One region of the Azospirillum argentinense genome, then DNA from elsewhere that is predicted to be linked to it. Evidence: riboswitches for the same ligand, from Rfam matches in the RefSeq annotation. Region 1 holds a riboswitch; the other holds the start of a gene.
What was found. Region 1 has a riboswitch for thiamine pyrophosphate ahead of thiO (glycine oxidase ThiO). Riboswitches for the same ligand answer to the same signal wherever they lie in the genome.
Positions count from the first base shown of each region.

Region 2: another riboswitch for thiamine pyrophosphate. It lies ahead of ABAZ39_RS15320 (LuxE/PaaK family acyltransferase); the one in region 1 lies ahead of thiO (glycine oxidase ThiO).

Region 1 is NZ_CP007797.1:258,670-265,676, forward strand. Features, by position in the region: tRNA gene ABAZ39_RS30470 (tRNA-Leu) at 1-13, shown strand, start outside; gene ABAZ39_RS30475 (STAS domain-containing protein) at 137-439, opposite strand; gene mgtE (magnesium transporter) at 737-2,176, shown strand; gene ABAZ39_RS35235 (DUF4407 domain-containing protein) at 2,346-4,061, opposite strand; TPP riboswitch at 4,552-4,655, shown strand; gene thiO (glycine oxidase ThiO) at 4,647-5,816, shown strand; gene thiS (sulfur carrier protein ThiS) at 5,813-6,022, shown strand; gene ABAZ39_RS30500 (thiazole synthase) at 6,069-6,839, shown strand; gene ABAZ39_RS30505 (PaaI family thioesterase) at 6,890-7,007, shown strand, end outside.
Region 2 is NZ_CP007794.1:239,174-246,180, reverse strand. Features, by position in the region: gene fdh3B (formate dehydrogenase FDH3 subunit beta) at 1-305, shown strand, start outside; gene ABAZ39_RS15335 (formate dehydrogenase subunit gamma) at 375-1,379, shown strand; gene ABAZ39_RS15330 (acetylornithine deacetylase/succinyl-diaminopimelate desuccinylase family protein) at 1,454-2,737, shown strand; gene ABAZ39_RS15325 (class I SAM-dependent methyltransferase) at 2,783-3,358, shown strand; TPP riboswitch at 3,591-3,720, shown strand; gene ABAZ39_RS15320 (LuxE/PaaK family acyltransferase) at 3,797-4,888, shown strand; gene ABAZ39_RS15315 (acyl-CoA reductase) at 4,873-6,336, shown strand; gene ABAZ39_RS15310 (ABC transporter ATP-binding protein) at 6,348-7,007, shown strand, end outside.

The DNA.
Region 1 (7,007 bases):
CTCGACCGCACCATCCCCCCGAAACGGGGGATTTGGCAAACAAACGAAAAGCCCGCCGGTCCATCGGACCACAGCGGGCTTTTTCGTTTTTGGGCCGTCTTTCGTTGTCAGGCTGCCTTTTCCAGGCAATTCCCCCTCAGCGGAACTCCACATACTGGTCGAGCGCGACGCGGCGCATGGTCTGCACGATGTAGGGCTGCGCGTTGTGCACCGTCACCAGCCCCTTGGCGTCGCGGCAGCGGTTGGCGAGGACGAACAGCATGCCGATCGCCGCGGAGTCGAGGAAGGTCAGATAGCGCAGGTCCAGCCGCACGTCGGGCCGCGCGCCGATGTCCCAGTCCGCCAGCAGGTCGTGGAACTTGCGGCTGTCGTCGTAGGTGAAACGCCCCGACAGCATGATCCCCTCCTGACCGTCGATGTCGGTGTAGGCGTACTCCATCGTCACATCCGCTGGCCGGTGGTGTCGGTTCTTCTCGGGCTGCGCGAGGTGAAAAGCCCCGCGCGCATTATGGGTGCACGAATTGTGAAGCCCACGCAAGCAATTGCGCGCAGGGCTGGAGGTCCCGAGCCGGCCCGCCGGGCTGGACAAAAGGGCGGCACACCTATATTCGGTGGGCGCCCCGGCGGGAACCCGCAAGGGCTCCCCACCAACCCGCAAACGCCGGTGCGCCATGGTCGGCCGATCGCAGGACCATGCCGTCACGCCGCATTGCCATCGTGAAGGGAGGGTGCCGCCATGCACACCGACCGCCAGGAACCGGATCGTATCCAGGACGATGTGCCGCACCCGGCCCAACGCCCCGACCCGCCCCGCGAGGACGGCGAGGAGGAGCGCGCCTATGGTGTGGAGCCCGAGTTCGTCGAGGAGGTCGTCGAACGGCTGCACGCCGGACGGCGCGACGAGCTGCGGGCCGAGCTGGACACGCTTCATCCCGCCGACATCGCCGACCTGATCGAGCAGCTGGGCCACGATGACCGGGAGTCGCTGATCGGCGTCCTGCGCCCCGACTTCGACGGCGAGGTGCTGAGCTACCTCAACCCCGATCTCCGCGAGGAGATCGTCGAGCTGTTCGAGCCGAAGGAACTGGCCGCCGCCGTCGCGGAGCTGGACACCGACGACGCCGTCGACGTCATCGAGGATCTGGACGAGGACACCCGGCGCGAGGTTTTGGAGAATCTGCCGGCCGCCGACCGCGCGCTGGTCCAGGAGAACCTGACCTACGACGAGTACACCGCCGGCCGCCTGATGCAGCGCGATCTGGTGGCGGTGCCGCAGTTCTGGACGGTGGGCAAGACCATTGACTATGTCCGCGCCGCCACCGACGAGCTGCCGGAGGATTTCTACGACATCTTCGTCGTCGATCCGATGCACCGGGTGGTCGGGGCGGTGCCGCTGTCGCGCCTGCTGCGCCAGAAGCGGTCGGTCCGCATCGCCGATCTGGTGACGGGGGAGGTGGACACCATCCCCGCCACCATGGACCAGGAGGAGGTGGCGAACCTGTTCCGCCAATACGCCCTGGTCTCCGCCCCCGTGGTGGACGCTGGCGGGCGGCTGATCGGCGTCATCACCGTCGACGACGTGGTCCACATCATCGACGAGGAGGCCGAGGACGACATCGGCAAGCTGGGCGGCGTCGGCGACACCTCCATCTACCGCTCGGTTCTGGAAACCTCGCGCTCGCGCATTTCCTGGCTGGGGCTGAACCTGTTCACCGCCTTCGCGGCGGCGGGCGTCATCTCGCTGTTCGAGGCGACCATCGAGCAGATCGTGGCGCTGGCGGTGCTGATGCCGATCACCGCCTCGATGGGCGGCAACGCCGGGACCCAGACCCTGACCGTGGCGGTGCGCGCCCTGGCGACGCGCGAGTTGTCGTCCTCCAACGCGCCCCGCGTGGTGGGCAAGGAGGTTCTGGTCGGGCTGCTCAACGGCGCCGTCTTCGCCACGCTGGTGGGGGCCATCGCCGCGACGTGGTTCGAGCCGATGATCGGCCTCGTGATCGGCTGCGCCATGGTCATCAACCTGTTCGTCGCCGGGCTGTGCGGGGTGCTGATTCCCATCGGGCTGGACCGGCTGGGCGTCGATCCGGCGGTGGCGAGTTCGGTCTTCCTGACCACCATGACCGACGTCATCGGGTTTCTGTCCTTCCTGGGGCTGGCGTCGCTTTTGTTGCTGTAGGGATGTGCCGTGGAGGAATCGTCAATGAGCGCCCATCCCAACACAGCGGCTCCCCGACACAAGGGGCGCCATCGCTCGGGCGGCACGCATCGGTCGTGATCCGGAGGTTGAGGCGGCGTGCTGGTCATCAAGCAGCCCTTTCGGCGCATCGGCGAGATACGACTGTGCTCTACGACGCCGTTGTCCCCGATGGCTGATGCTTGACTCGAAAGCGCTTTTCCAGCTCGTCGATCAGCCTTCGCACCCATGATGTTACGGCGGAATGCGGACGATCGCTTTCGCTCTCGTCGGTCCGGCCGGACGGCCATGCCTTGAAAATGTCGATGACTTCGCGTTCCCTTGATATGATTTTGGTGCTGAACATCTCGCCTATCGTTTCGGCTTTCGCGATCTCGGCCGCCTCGAAACCACGGAGTCGTGCTTCATAGAGGGTGGAATTGGTGATGAACTTTGCGATCACCGCAAAAAGATCGATGATCACGATAGTGGCAAACATTGCCAGCATCCAATAGCTGGAGCCATCACCCTCTCCGCGGAAATCGGCCCTTATGGTATCGATCATCTCGCGCAGCAGGTCGGTTTTTGATCCTTCCAAACGTTTCTTCGCGTTGGCGATTCTCGTCTGTTGTTCGTCGATGCTATATTTCAGGTTATTCAAAGATCCATTGCTGATTCTATTTTTTTCTTCATATTCTTTGATCTCTTCGTTGATCTTTGTGATGGATTCTTCTTGGAATTTGGCGTCTGTAGCCTGAAAAATAGAGAGGTTAATCCGCTCTACATCCTGTCTCAATTGATCTATTTTTATGTATATTTTGCAGGCATTCGTATTTTTGTGCTTCGCTGCGCAGTCTAGTTCTCCTCTCGGTCCGGCCTCGCGAGGGGCTTTGTTGAGGGATAACCCAAAGTCGGACTGCGGGTCGCATGAGGAGAAATTTCCATATTCTCGTTCATTTTTCAGCATGCACTCAAGTTTGGCTTTGTCGTTTAGCAAGAAGTCGCGCTGTGTTGAAAACTCCTTCAGGCCCGTGGTGTTTGGCGACGATAGGGATTTCTCGCGTTCGCGGAGAGCTGCAAGCGATTTGTCCGATTCTGTTTTTGTTGCTTCTGCTTCTCCAAGATTTGTCCTCAGGATGCCTATTTGCTCTTCCATGTTGCGAAGATCAATTGTTTTCTCCAGTCTTGCTTTGAGAAATTCCTTGTGGAAGTCAATGTTCAGTTGGGCGCCGATCACGCAAGACATGAACAGGGCAAAGGCAAATCGCCAGGAGATACGCGCAAGCGACATCTTTTCAGCAGTGACAATGGACAGGTCGAAAGCATAAATAATGGATGTATACAACAGAGTGCCGAAACTCACCGCCAATAGGGTTGTGAGTGCGCTTGCTCCCGACGATGCGCAAAGCTCCCGGACGAACGACGCCGAACCAAAGGCCGCCATGGCTGTCGTGGTGGCGATAGCAATGGCCAGGGCTACGCGCGCAGCCCAGTGCTTCAGTCTTAGTCCCTGCATCAACTCCCGATCGGTACCGAAGAAGCTCCATAGTTTCGTGGCGGGGCTGCTGGAAATGCGTGCACGTGATAACCCCATATTGTCAAAAGGATCGAAAATCTTGTTGGGAAATATTTCTTTTGAGCGCTTCCACATCTTTTTGATTTGGAGCGTGTCATGGGCAATTCCCACGGACTCCTTTAGAAAAAAACGAAATATTCTGCGAAACAACCAAAGAAAAGATAGACTAATAAAAATCCACGCGAATACAAAAATTACTCCGCTGAAGGCGCTGTCCGATATCGAGGCTGTCTGAATAATTTCTGAAATTGCTTTATTGATGGCGGTCACTATATTGGATGTTGTATCTTTTAATATTTCCTGTACTGACATAATTTCCTCTTTTCTATTCGTTTAGTAGTAGGTAAGATTCAAATCTCGGTTGATTAATGATCAGGTCCGAGAAAATCCTCGGAAGGAATCGGGTCTTGTTTCTCAAGAAGCATGGCTGATGTAGCTTCTCCATCCGGCGGGTATATTGTATATGCCAGAAGGTAAATTGGAAAGCTCTCTAATTGGCTTTGCAGAAAAGCATATCATTGTATGCTTTGGTGCGCGAATGTTCATGTGATTGCATGGGCAGTGTTTTGTACAGAAAATGATAATCCCGCCAAGAATCAATTGAACAAGAAAAATAAGTTTTTCTCGTATTGTACTTCATAAAAGCTGGACTGTGAGGTTGCTGTGAAAAGATTTATTTCTATCATATAGGATGGAAGCCGCCGACGCGGCGGCTTTGTCCCGGCCATCTATGAGAAGGAAAATCTGCGGGTTGAGCCAACGAAAAGGGGCTTGCCAAAGGCGGTTCTCTTCCGGATGATCCGCGCATTGGCTGGGGTGCCGTGCGGGATGCGCTCGCGCGGCTGAGATCACACCCATCGAACCTGTCTGGATAATGCCAGCGAAGGGAGCCGCCGCATGGTATCCGCGCCTTCATTTCATTCCGATTCCGCAAAGCCCACCGTCGCCGTGGTCGGCGCCGGTGTGATCGGCCTGTCCATCGCCTGGAGACTGGCCGCCGCCGGCTGCCGGGTGGAGGTCTTCGACCGTGGCGCCGCCGGCCGGGGCGCCAGCCACGCCGCGGGCGGCATGCTCGCCGCCTGCGTGGAGACCGAACCCGGCGAAGAGAGCCTTCTGCCGCTGACCCGCGCCTCGCAGAACCTGTGGCCCGCCTTCGCGGCGGAGCTGGAGGCCGCCTCCGGCATGGCGGTGGACCTGCGCGACGAAGGCACCATGGTCATCGCGCTGAACGCCGACGACGCCGCCAAGGTGCGCTTCCTGCACGATTTCCAGACCAAGCTCGGCCTGCCGGTCGAGTGGTTGAGCGGGGCGGAGGTGCGGCGGCGCGAGCCCTACCTCCAGCCGGGCGTGGCCGGCGCGCTCTTCTGCGCCGGCGACCATCAGGTGGACAACCGCAAGGTCGCCGCCGCCCTGCACGCCGCTGCTTTGCGGGCTGGTGCCGTGGTGCACGAGTATGCAGAGATCGGCCGCATCGAGGTCCGTGGTGGTCGCGCCGTTGGCGTCCAGGTTGGTGACCGGCTGGTCGAGGCCGACCATGTGGTCCTGGCCGCCGGGGCGTGGTCGGGCTGGATAGACGGGCTGTCCCCGGCGGTGCGTCCGCCCGTGCGTCCGGTGAAGGGGCAGATGCTCTGCCTGCGCATGGACGCCCGCCTGCCGCTGCTGCGCCATGTGGTGTGGACCCCCGGCACCTACCTGATCCCGCGGCTGGACGGGCGGCTGTTGGTCGGCGCCACGACGGAGGAGCGCGGATTCGACGACCGGCTGACCGCGGGGGGCCAGTTCGCCCTGCTGGAAGGGGCGTGGCGTGCCCTACCGGGTATCGCCGAACTGCCCATCGAAGAGGCGTGGGCCGGTTTCCGCCCCGGCACCCGCGACGACGCCCCGATCCTCGGCCTCTCGGAGGTGGAGGGGCTGGTCTACGCCACCGGGCACCACCGCAACGGCATCCTGCTGACCCCGGTCACCGCGGATTCGATCGCGCGGCTGATCCTGACCGGGGAGGCCGATCCGGTGATCCGCCCCTTCGCGCTCGACCGCTTCGCCCAGCCCAGAGGAGCCGCGGCATGAGCGCGCGCATCCGCGTCAACGGGCGGGAGGAGGATCTCGCCGCCCCCACCGTCGCCGCCCTGCTGGCCGGGCGGGGAATCGCCGCGGGCACCCGCGGGGTCGCGGTCGCCCTCAACGGCGCCGTCCTGCCGTCCCGCCGCTGGGACGAGACGCCGCTGTCCGCGGGCGACGCCCTGGAGATCATCCGCCCCGTGCAGGGCGGCTGAAATTCTCACCCGCCGGAGCGCGGGTCCGACATTCAAGGAAACACCCATGAACGACACGCTCACCATAGCGGGCCGTGAGTTCCGCTCGCGCCTGTTTCTCGGCACCGCCGGCTATCCGAACCAGCAGGTCATGCTTGACGCGCTGGCGGCCAGCGGCAGCGAACTGGTCACTCTGGCCATCCGCCGCATCAGCCTGGACGGCTATTCGGAAAGCCTCGTCGACGTCATCGGGGACCGCGCCGGACTGCTGCCCAACACCGCCGGCTGCCTGACCGCCAAGGAGGCGGTGCTGACTGCGCAGCTCGCCCGCGAGGCGCTGGATGTGGACTGGATCAAGCTGGAGGTCATCGGCGACCGCGAGCTGCTCTACCCCGACGTCGAGGAGCTGCTGCGCGCGACGGAGGAGCTGGTGGCCGATGGCTTCACCGTTCTGCCCTACTGCAACGACGATCCGGTGACCTGCCGCAAGCTCGCCGATCTGGGTGCGGCGGCGGTGATGCCGCTGGGCGCCTTCATCGGCTCGGGGTTGGGCATCCGCAACCCGCACGCCATCGAGACGATCTGCGCGCGCAGCCCGGTGCCGGTGGTCCTGGACGCCGGAATCGGCACGGCGTCGGACGCCGCCCTGGCGATGGAGCTGGGCTGCGCCGCCGTCCTGCTGAACACCGCCGTGTCGAAGGCACGCGATCCGGTGCGCATGGCGGCGGCGATGCGCGACGCGGTGGCGGCGGGGCGGGCGGCCCGTCTGGCCGGGCGCATGCCGAAACGGGCCTTCGCGGAGGCGTCGAGCCCGCAGCTCGGCTTGATCGGAACGTAAGGCTGGCGCAGGGTAAGGGCCGCCCGAACACAATCAGAGAGACCCGAGACGTGCCCAAGACCTTCGAACCGCGCGATCCGGACTGGGAGGCGCGCTGCCGCGCCGGCTTCGAACGCCAGCCGATCTGCAAGACGCTGGGGATCGAGCTGACGCGGCTGGAGCCCGGCT
Region 2 (7,007 bases), on a different replicon from region 1:
GCGGGCGCGGCAAGATGGACAAATGCACCTTCTGCGCCGGCGGTCCGGAACCGGACAACTCGTTGGAGGAGTATCAGAAATACGGCGCCAACCGGCTGGCCGAGGGCAAGCTGCCGCTCTGTGCGGAGATGTGTTCCACCCGCGCGCTGATGGCCGGTGACGGCGACGTCCTGGCCGACATCTACAAGGAGCGGACGGTGCGCCGCGGTTACGGCTCCGGCGCCTGGGGCTGGACCACCGCCTACCGCGAGAACGACCGTGGCAACGCCTTCAGCCCGGGCCGCGAGGGCACCGGCGGGAGCTGAGCGGGTGGGGGCAAGCGTCCCCCGATCAAGCACCCCGCAAAGCGCATACTCTCTAGGGAAGGACGCGACATGACGAAGCTCCTGCGCCCCCTGCTGGTCCTGTTCGTTCTGCTGCTCGCCGCACCGGCGGTGCAGGCGCAGTTCTACCAGACGCCGGGGCCGAACTCGCCGACCTCGAAGGACGAGGTGCAGCTCTACCAGACGCCGGACGGCAAGCTCTCCGGGCGGGTCAGCATCCCCGACGAAAAGCTGGGCGTCCTGGTTCAGCCGGAAGGGCGGGAATGGCGCGAGTTCCGCATGGTCTGGCTGAAGATCATCGCCGGCGCGCTGATCCTGGGGCCGATCGCGGTGCTGGCGATCTTCTACCTGATCCGCGGCACCATCCGCATCCACGGCGGCCGGTCGGGGCGTCCGGTGCCGCGCTTCAGCGGCATGGACCGCTTCGCCCACTGGACCACGGCGGTCAGCTTCCTGCTGATGGCGCTGACCGGGCTGATCCTGACCTTCGGGCGCATGCTGCTGATCCCGCTGATCGGCCACCCCAACTTCACGATGCTGGCCGAGGCCAGCAAGTACATGCACAATTTCTTCAGCGTGCCCTTCGTCCTCGGGCTGGTGATGATCTTCGTGCTGTGGGTGCGCGACAACATCCCGGAGAAGGCCGATCTGGTCTGGCTGAAGACGCTGGGCGGCGTGCTGAGCAAGTCCGGCGAGCATCCCGAGGCCGGGCGCTTCAATGCCGGCCAGAAGGGCGTCTTCTGGGCGGTGGTGTTCGGCGGCTTCGCGCTGTCGCTCACCGGCTTCCTGCTGATGATGCCCTTCGCCGTCACCGGGATCGGCGGCATGCAGATCCTGCATGTGGCGCACGGGGTGGTGGCCGCGCTGATGATCGCGCTGATCATCGGGCACATCTACATCGGCACCATCGGCATGGAGGGCGCCTTCGACGCCATGGGCCGCGGCGTGGTGGACGAGAACTGGGCCAAGGACCATCACCGCCGCTGGTACGAGGAGCAGCTCCGCAACGGCCGCACCAACGAGGACGGGCGGCTGCGGCATCATGCGGCGGAGTGAGGCGCGGAACCTCTCGACAGGCGCGCCGGCATGACCGATCCTTCCGCGCAACGAAGTGTGCGTAGGGGGGAGGCATGCCGCTCGACCACCGGGAGTCGCTGTTCCGCCGCATCGCGGAGCGGCGCGACGAGCTTGTCGCGCTGACCCGCGACCTGATCCGCATCCCGACCGTGAACCCGCCCGGCGACGTCTACACCGACTGCGCAGAATTCCTCGGGCGGCGGCTGGCCGGGCGCGGCTTCGCCGTGGAGTATGTGCGGGCGGATGGGGCGCCGGGCGACAGCGACCGCTACCCGCGCACCAACGTGATCGCCCGCATCGAAGGGCGCGAGCCCGGCCCCTGCGTGCATTTCAACGGCCACATCGACGTGGTGCCCGCCGGCCAAGGCTGGACGGTCGATCCCTTCGAAGGCGTCGTGAAGGATGGGCGCGTCTACGGCCGTGGCGCCTGCGACATGAAGGGCGGGATCGCCGCCTCCATCATCGCCGTTGAAGCGATATTGGAGGCGGGCATCCCCTTCCCCGGTGCCCTGGAAATCTCCGGCACGGTGGACGAGGAGTCCGGCGGCTACGGCGGGGTCGGGCACTTGGCGAAGCTCGGCTACTTTTCCCGCCCGCGGGTCGACCACGTCATCATCCCCGAGCCGCTGAACGTCGACCGCGTGTGCATCGGCCACCGCGGCGTCTGGTGGGCGGAGATCGAGACGAAGGGTCGCGTCGCCCACGGCTCCATGCCCTTCCTCGGCAACTGCGCGGTGCGCCACATGGGCGCCGTGCTGCACCGGATCGAGACGGAGCTGATCCCCCGGCTGGCCGCCAAGCGCACCGCCATGCCGGTGGTCCCGGAGGGGGCGCGGCAGTCCACCCTGAACATCAACGCCATCCACGGCGGCCAGCCGGAGGATCATGGCGGCCTGCCCAGCCCGATGGTGCCCGACCGCTGCCGCATGGTCATCGACCGCCGCTATTTGATCGAGGAGGACCCGGAGGAGGTGCGGGCGGAGATCGTCGGCATTCTGGAGGGTCTGCGCCGCGAGCGCCCCGGCTTCGACTACGAGCTGCGCGAGGTGCTGGCCTTCCTGCCCACCCTGACCGACGCCGACGCGCCGGTGGTGCGGGCGGTGGGGGCGGCCATCGAGACGGTGCTGGGCCGTCCGGCGGCGCAGGTGGTGTCCCCCGGCACCTATGATCAGAAGCACATCGCGCGGGTCGGGCATCTGAAGGACTGCATCGCCTACGGCCCCGGCATCCTCGACCTCGCCCACCAGCCGGACGAGTATGTGGACATCGACGACATGGTCCATTCCGCGCAGGTGATGGCGATGGCCGCCCTGTCGCTGTTGCGGCGGGAGGTGTAGGGTCGCGTTCGTGGCAACAACAACGGCTGGCGGGAAGCGCGCGCGATGTCGGACCTCAAGCTCAACCTTGGCTGCGGCGACACGCGGCTTGCCGGTTACGTGAACGTGGACAAGTACGGCACCTTTGGGCCGGACATCGTGGCCGACCTGGAGGTCGTGCCCTGGCCGTTCGAGGAGAGCAGCGTCGCCGACGTCCAGCTCATCCACGCGCTGGAGCATATGGGCCAGACGACCGAGGGCTTCCTGAACATCATGAAGGAGCTGTACCGCGTCTGCCGCCACGGCGCGCGGATCACCATCAAGGTGCCGCACCCGCGCAGCGAGGGCTATCTCGGCGACCCGACCCACGTCCGCCCGATCACGCCCAACGTGCTGAGCCTGTTCTCGATGGAGGAGAACCGGAAATTCATCGAGCGCGGCTGGCCTAACACCCGGCTGGCCATGCATCTGAACGTCGATTTCCGTACGCTGTCGATCACCTACGCCCCGACTCCGCGCTGGCACCACAAGCTGGCGTCCGGAGAAGTCACGAACCAGGAGGTGATGGAGGCGATGGAGAGCCAGAACAACGTCATCGACGAGATCGCCATGGTCTTGGAGGTGGTGAAGGCCGCCGCCTGAACCCGACCTCCCTGAACCAGGGCAATCGCATTTGACTTTCATAGCCCTCTCCCCCTGGGGAGAGGGTGGCCCGAGGGGCCGGTGAGGGGGTTGCGCGTGGCGGTACGTCCGGCACAAGCGCAACCCCCTCACCCTAACCCTCTCCCCGGAGGGGAGAGGGGATTTCAAATGCGATCACCCTACCCTCGAACCCGACCTCCTTGACGGGCGGGGGCCGGTCCCTTAGCTTGCAAAGTGTTCCCTGGGGGGCCTCGCTAGGAGGCTGAGACTCCGCCGGTCCGGCGCTTTCATCCGGACAACGCGGTGACCCATCGAACCTGATCCGGGTCATACCGGCGTAGGGACGGGACTGAAGGGCGGCACGGCGTACCCCCATTCCATCCAGACACCGCTTGTCCCGGCAACAGTTTGTTGGCGCTGCAAAAGGTGTGTCCGGACGTGACCGAAGCCCGACTTGTCGAAGAGCTGCTGGCCTTCATCGCCGCCGGAGAGGCGGACGAAGAGGCGTTCAACCGCATGGCGCTGGCCGTCTTCGCCCACCAGTTCGAGACCAACGCCCCCTACCGCCGCTTCGCCACCCAGCGGGCGCGCACCCTGCGCACGGTGAAGAGCTGGCGCGACGTGCCCGCCGTGCCGATCAGCGCCTTCAAGGACCTGACGCTGAGCGGACGCCCGCCGGAGGAGTGCCCGCACGTCTTCATGACCAGCGGCACCACCAAGGGCGTGCGCGGCAAGAGCCACCATCCGACGCTGGCGGTCTACGACCGCTCGATGACCGTCAATTTCCGCCGCCGCTTCATGGGTGACTTTGAACGGCTGCGCATGGGCATCCTGTTCCCGACCGAGCAGGCGATGCCCAACTCCTCGCTCGCCCATTATCTGGCGCTGGCGAAAAGCGAATTCGGGACGGCGGAGAGCCGCTATTTCGTCTCCGACGCCGGGCTGGACGTGGACGGGGCCATCGACGCGCTGTCCCGCGCCGAGGCGACCGGTGAACCCTACGCCCTGCTGGGGGCGAGCTTCAGCGTCGTGCATCTGATGGACGCGCTGGCCGAGCGGGGGCGGAGCTTCGCCCTGCCGGCGGGCAGCCGCATCCTCGACACCGGCGGCTTCAAGGGCCAGTCGCGCGAGATGGCGGCGGAGGAGTTCTATGGCCGTCTGTCCGCCACCTTCGGCGTGCCGCGCCGGCTGTGCATCAACATGTACGGCATGACCGAGCTGAGCACCCAGTTTTACGACGACGGCAACGAGGCCTGCCCGTCGGTGAAGTCCGGCCCGCACTGGATCCGCAGCCGGGTCATCAACCCGCTGACCGGGCAGGAGGTGCCGCACGGCAGCGTCGGCGTTCTGGTCCATCACGATCTGGCCCATTTCAACTGCGCCTCGGCCATCCTGACCGAGGATGCGGGGGTGGAGGTGGACGGCGGCTTCCAGCTTCTCGGCCGGGCGGACGGGGCGGATGCCAAGGGCTGCTCCATGGCGGTCGAGGACTTCCTCAAAGCGGCGCGGGCCCAATGGCCGTTGGCTTGATGGAGCGCGCCGGGCATCTGCCGGGGTTGTCCGCCGACGCGGTGGACTGGCGGACGCTGACCTTCCGGCGCGGCGCCGAGACGCTCGACGTGGCGGTGCCGGTGCTGAGCGAGGCACAGGTCGCTGAATTGGCAACGCGGGTGCGGACGAACGCGCGGACCTATTTGAGAAGCCGCACCGTCGCGGAGATCGCCGCCGCCATCGACCGCGCCGTCGCCCGGCTGCTCGACCGCGACGACCCGTGGCGGCAAAGGGCGGAACGGCTGCTGCCTCTGGTCACCGGCTACGACGCGGAGATGGTCCGGCTGGGGCTAACCGGCTATCTGAAAACCTTCCGCGGGCCGGAGCTTCGGAAGTTCATCGCCGAGGATTTCGCCAACCCGGCGGTGCTCGACGATTTCCAGCCGATGCCCAAGGGCGGCTTCGCCCGCGCCTTCGGGCCGGAACTGCTGCTGCATGTCTGGGCGGGCAACGTGCCGGGCCTGCCGCTGTGGAGCCTGATTTCCGGCCTGCTGGTCAAGGCCGGAACGGTCGGCAAGCTGCCGAGCGCCGAGCCACTGTTCGCCGGCTGGTTCGCGCAGATCCTGGCGGAGATCGACCCGGAGCTGGCCGACTGCATCGCCATCGTCTGGTGGAAGGGCGGCGATGAGGCGGCGGAGCGCGCGTGGCTGGGCCGCGCCGACACGGTGGTCGCCTATGGCGGCAACGACGCGCTGGAGGCCATCCGGGCGCGGGTGCCGATCACCGCGCGCTTCCTGCCCTACGGCCACAAGATCAGCTTCGGCATGGTCGCCCGCTCCGCGCTCGACGCCGGGAAGGCGGGGGCGGTGGCGCGGCAGGCGGCCTACGACGTGGCGCGCTACGACCAGCAGGGCTGCTACTCGCCCCAGACTTTTTTCGTAGAACGCGGCGGGCGGGTGTCGCCGCGCGAATTCGCCAGCTATCTGGCGCACGAGCTGGACGCGCTGGGCAGCAAGTTCCCGCGCCGCCCGCTGTCGATGGGCGAGGCGGGCAGCGTCGCGTCCTGGCGCAACGCGGAGGAGACGAAGGGCTTTGCCGACGCCAGCCGCGCCCTGCTCGGCGATCCGGCGGGAAGCTGGGCGGTCGCCTACACCGACGCGGCGGACGGCCTGAGTCCTTGCGGGCTGAACCGCACGGTGACGGTGGTGGCGGTGGACCGGCTGGCCGACGCGGTGCCGGGGCTGGCGCCCTACCGCGCCTTCCTCCAGACCGTGGGCATCGCCGCCGCGCCGGAAGAGCTGTTCGCGCTCGCCGGGGCGCTGGGGGCCGTGGGGGTGACGCGCCTCTGCGCCCTCGGCCGCATGACCGCGCCGGAAGCGGGCTGGCACCATGACGGGCGGTTCAACCTGCTGGACCTCGTCACCATGACCGAGATCGAAGGCTCGGCGGAACGGGCGGCAGACATCTTCGCCCCCTACACGGATTGAGGCGCCCGGCCATGCCTTTCGTCAGCATCGAACAGGCCGGCTACGGCGTCCCGAGCGGCGGCACCATCCTGGACCGCATCGACTGGACCATCGGGGAGGGCGAGTTCCACGCGCTGGTCGGGCGCAGCGGCTGCGGCAAGACGACCCTGCTGAAGCTGGTCGCCGGGCTGCTCGCCCCCTCGACCGGAGCCGTCCGCGTCCAGGGGCAGCCGGTGCAGGGGCCGGGCGCCCAGGTCGGTTTCGTCTTCCAGGCGCCGACGCTGCTGGAGTGGCGGACGGTGCTCGACAATTTGCTGCTTCCGGTGTCGCTGACGCGCCGTCCGCAGCCAGCGGACCGCCGCAAGGCGGAGGAGCTGCTGGACCTCGTCGGCCTGTCCGGACTCGAAGGGCGCTTCCCCAGCCAACTGTCGGGCGGGCAGCAGAGCCGCGTCGCGCTGGCCCGCGCGCTGGTCACCGAGCCGCCGCTGCTCCTGCTCGACGAGCCCTTCGCCGCGCTCGACGCCATCACGCGCGAGGAGTTGCAGGACGACCTGCTGAAACTCTGCGCCCGGCACCGCACGACGGTGCTGTTCGTCACCCACGACATCGCGGAGGCGGTCTATCTGGCCGACCGGGTGGCGGTGATGGAGGGTGGGCAATTGCGCCACGCCCTGCCGGTGCCGCTGGCCCGC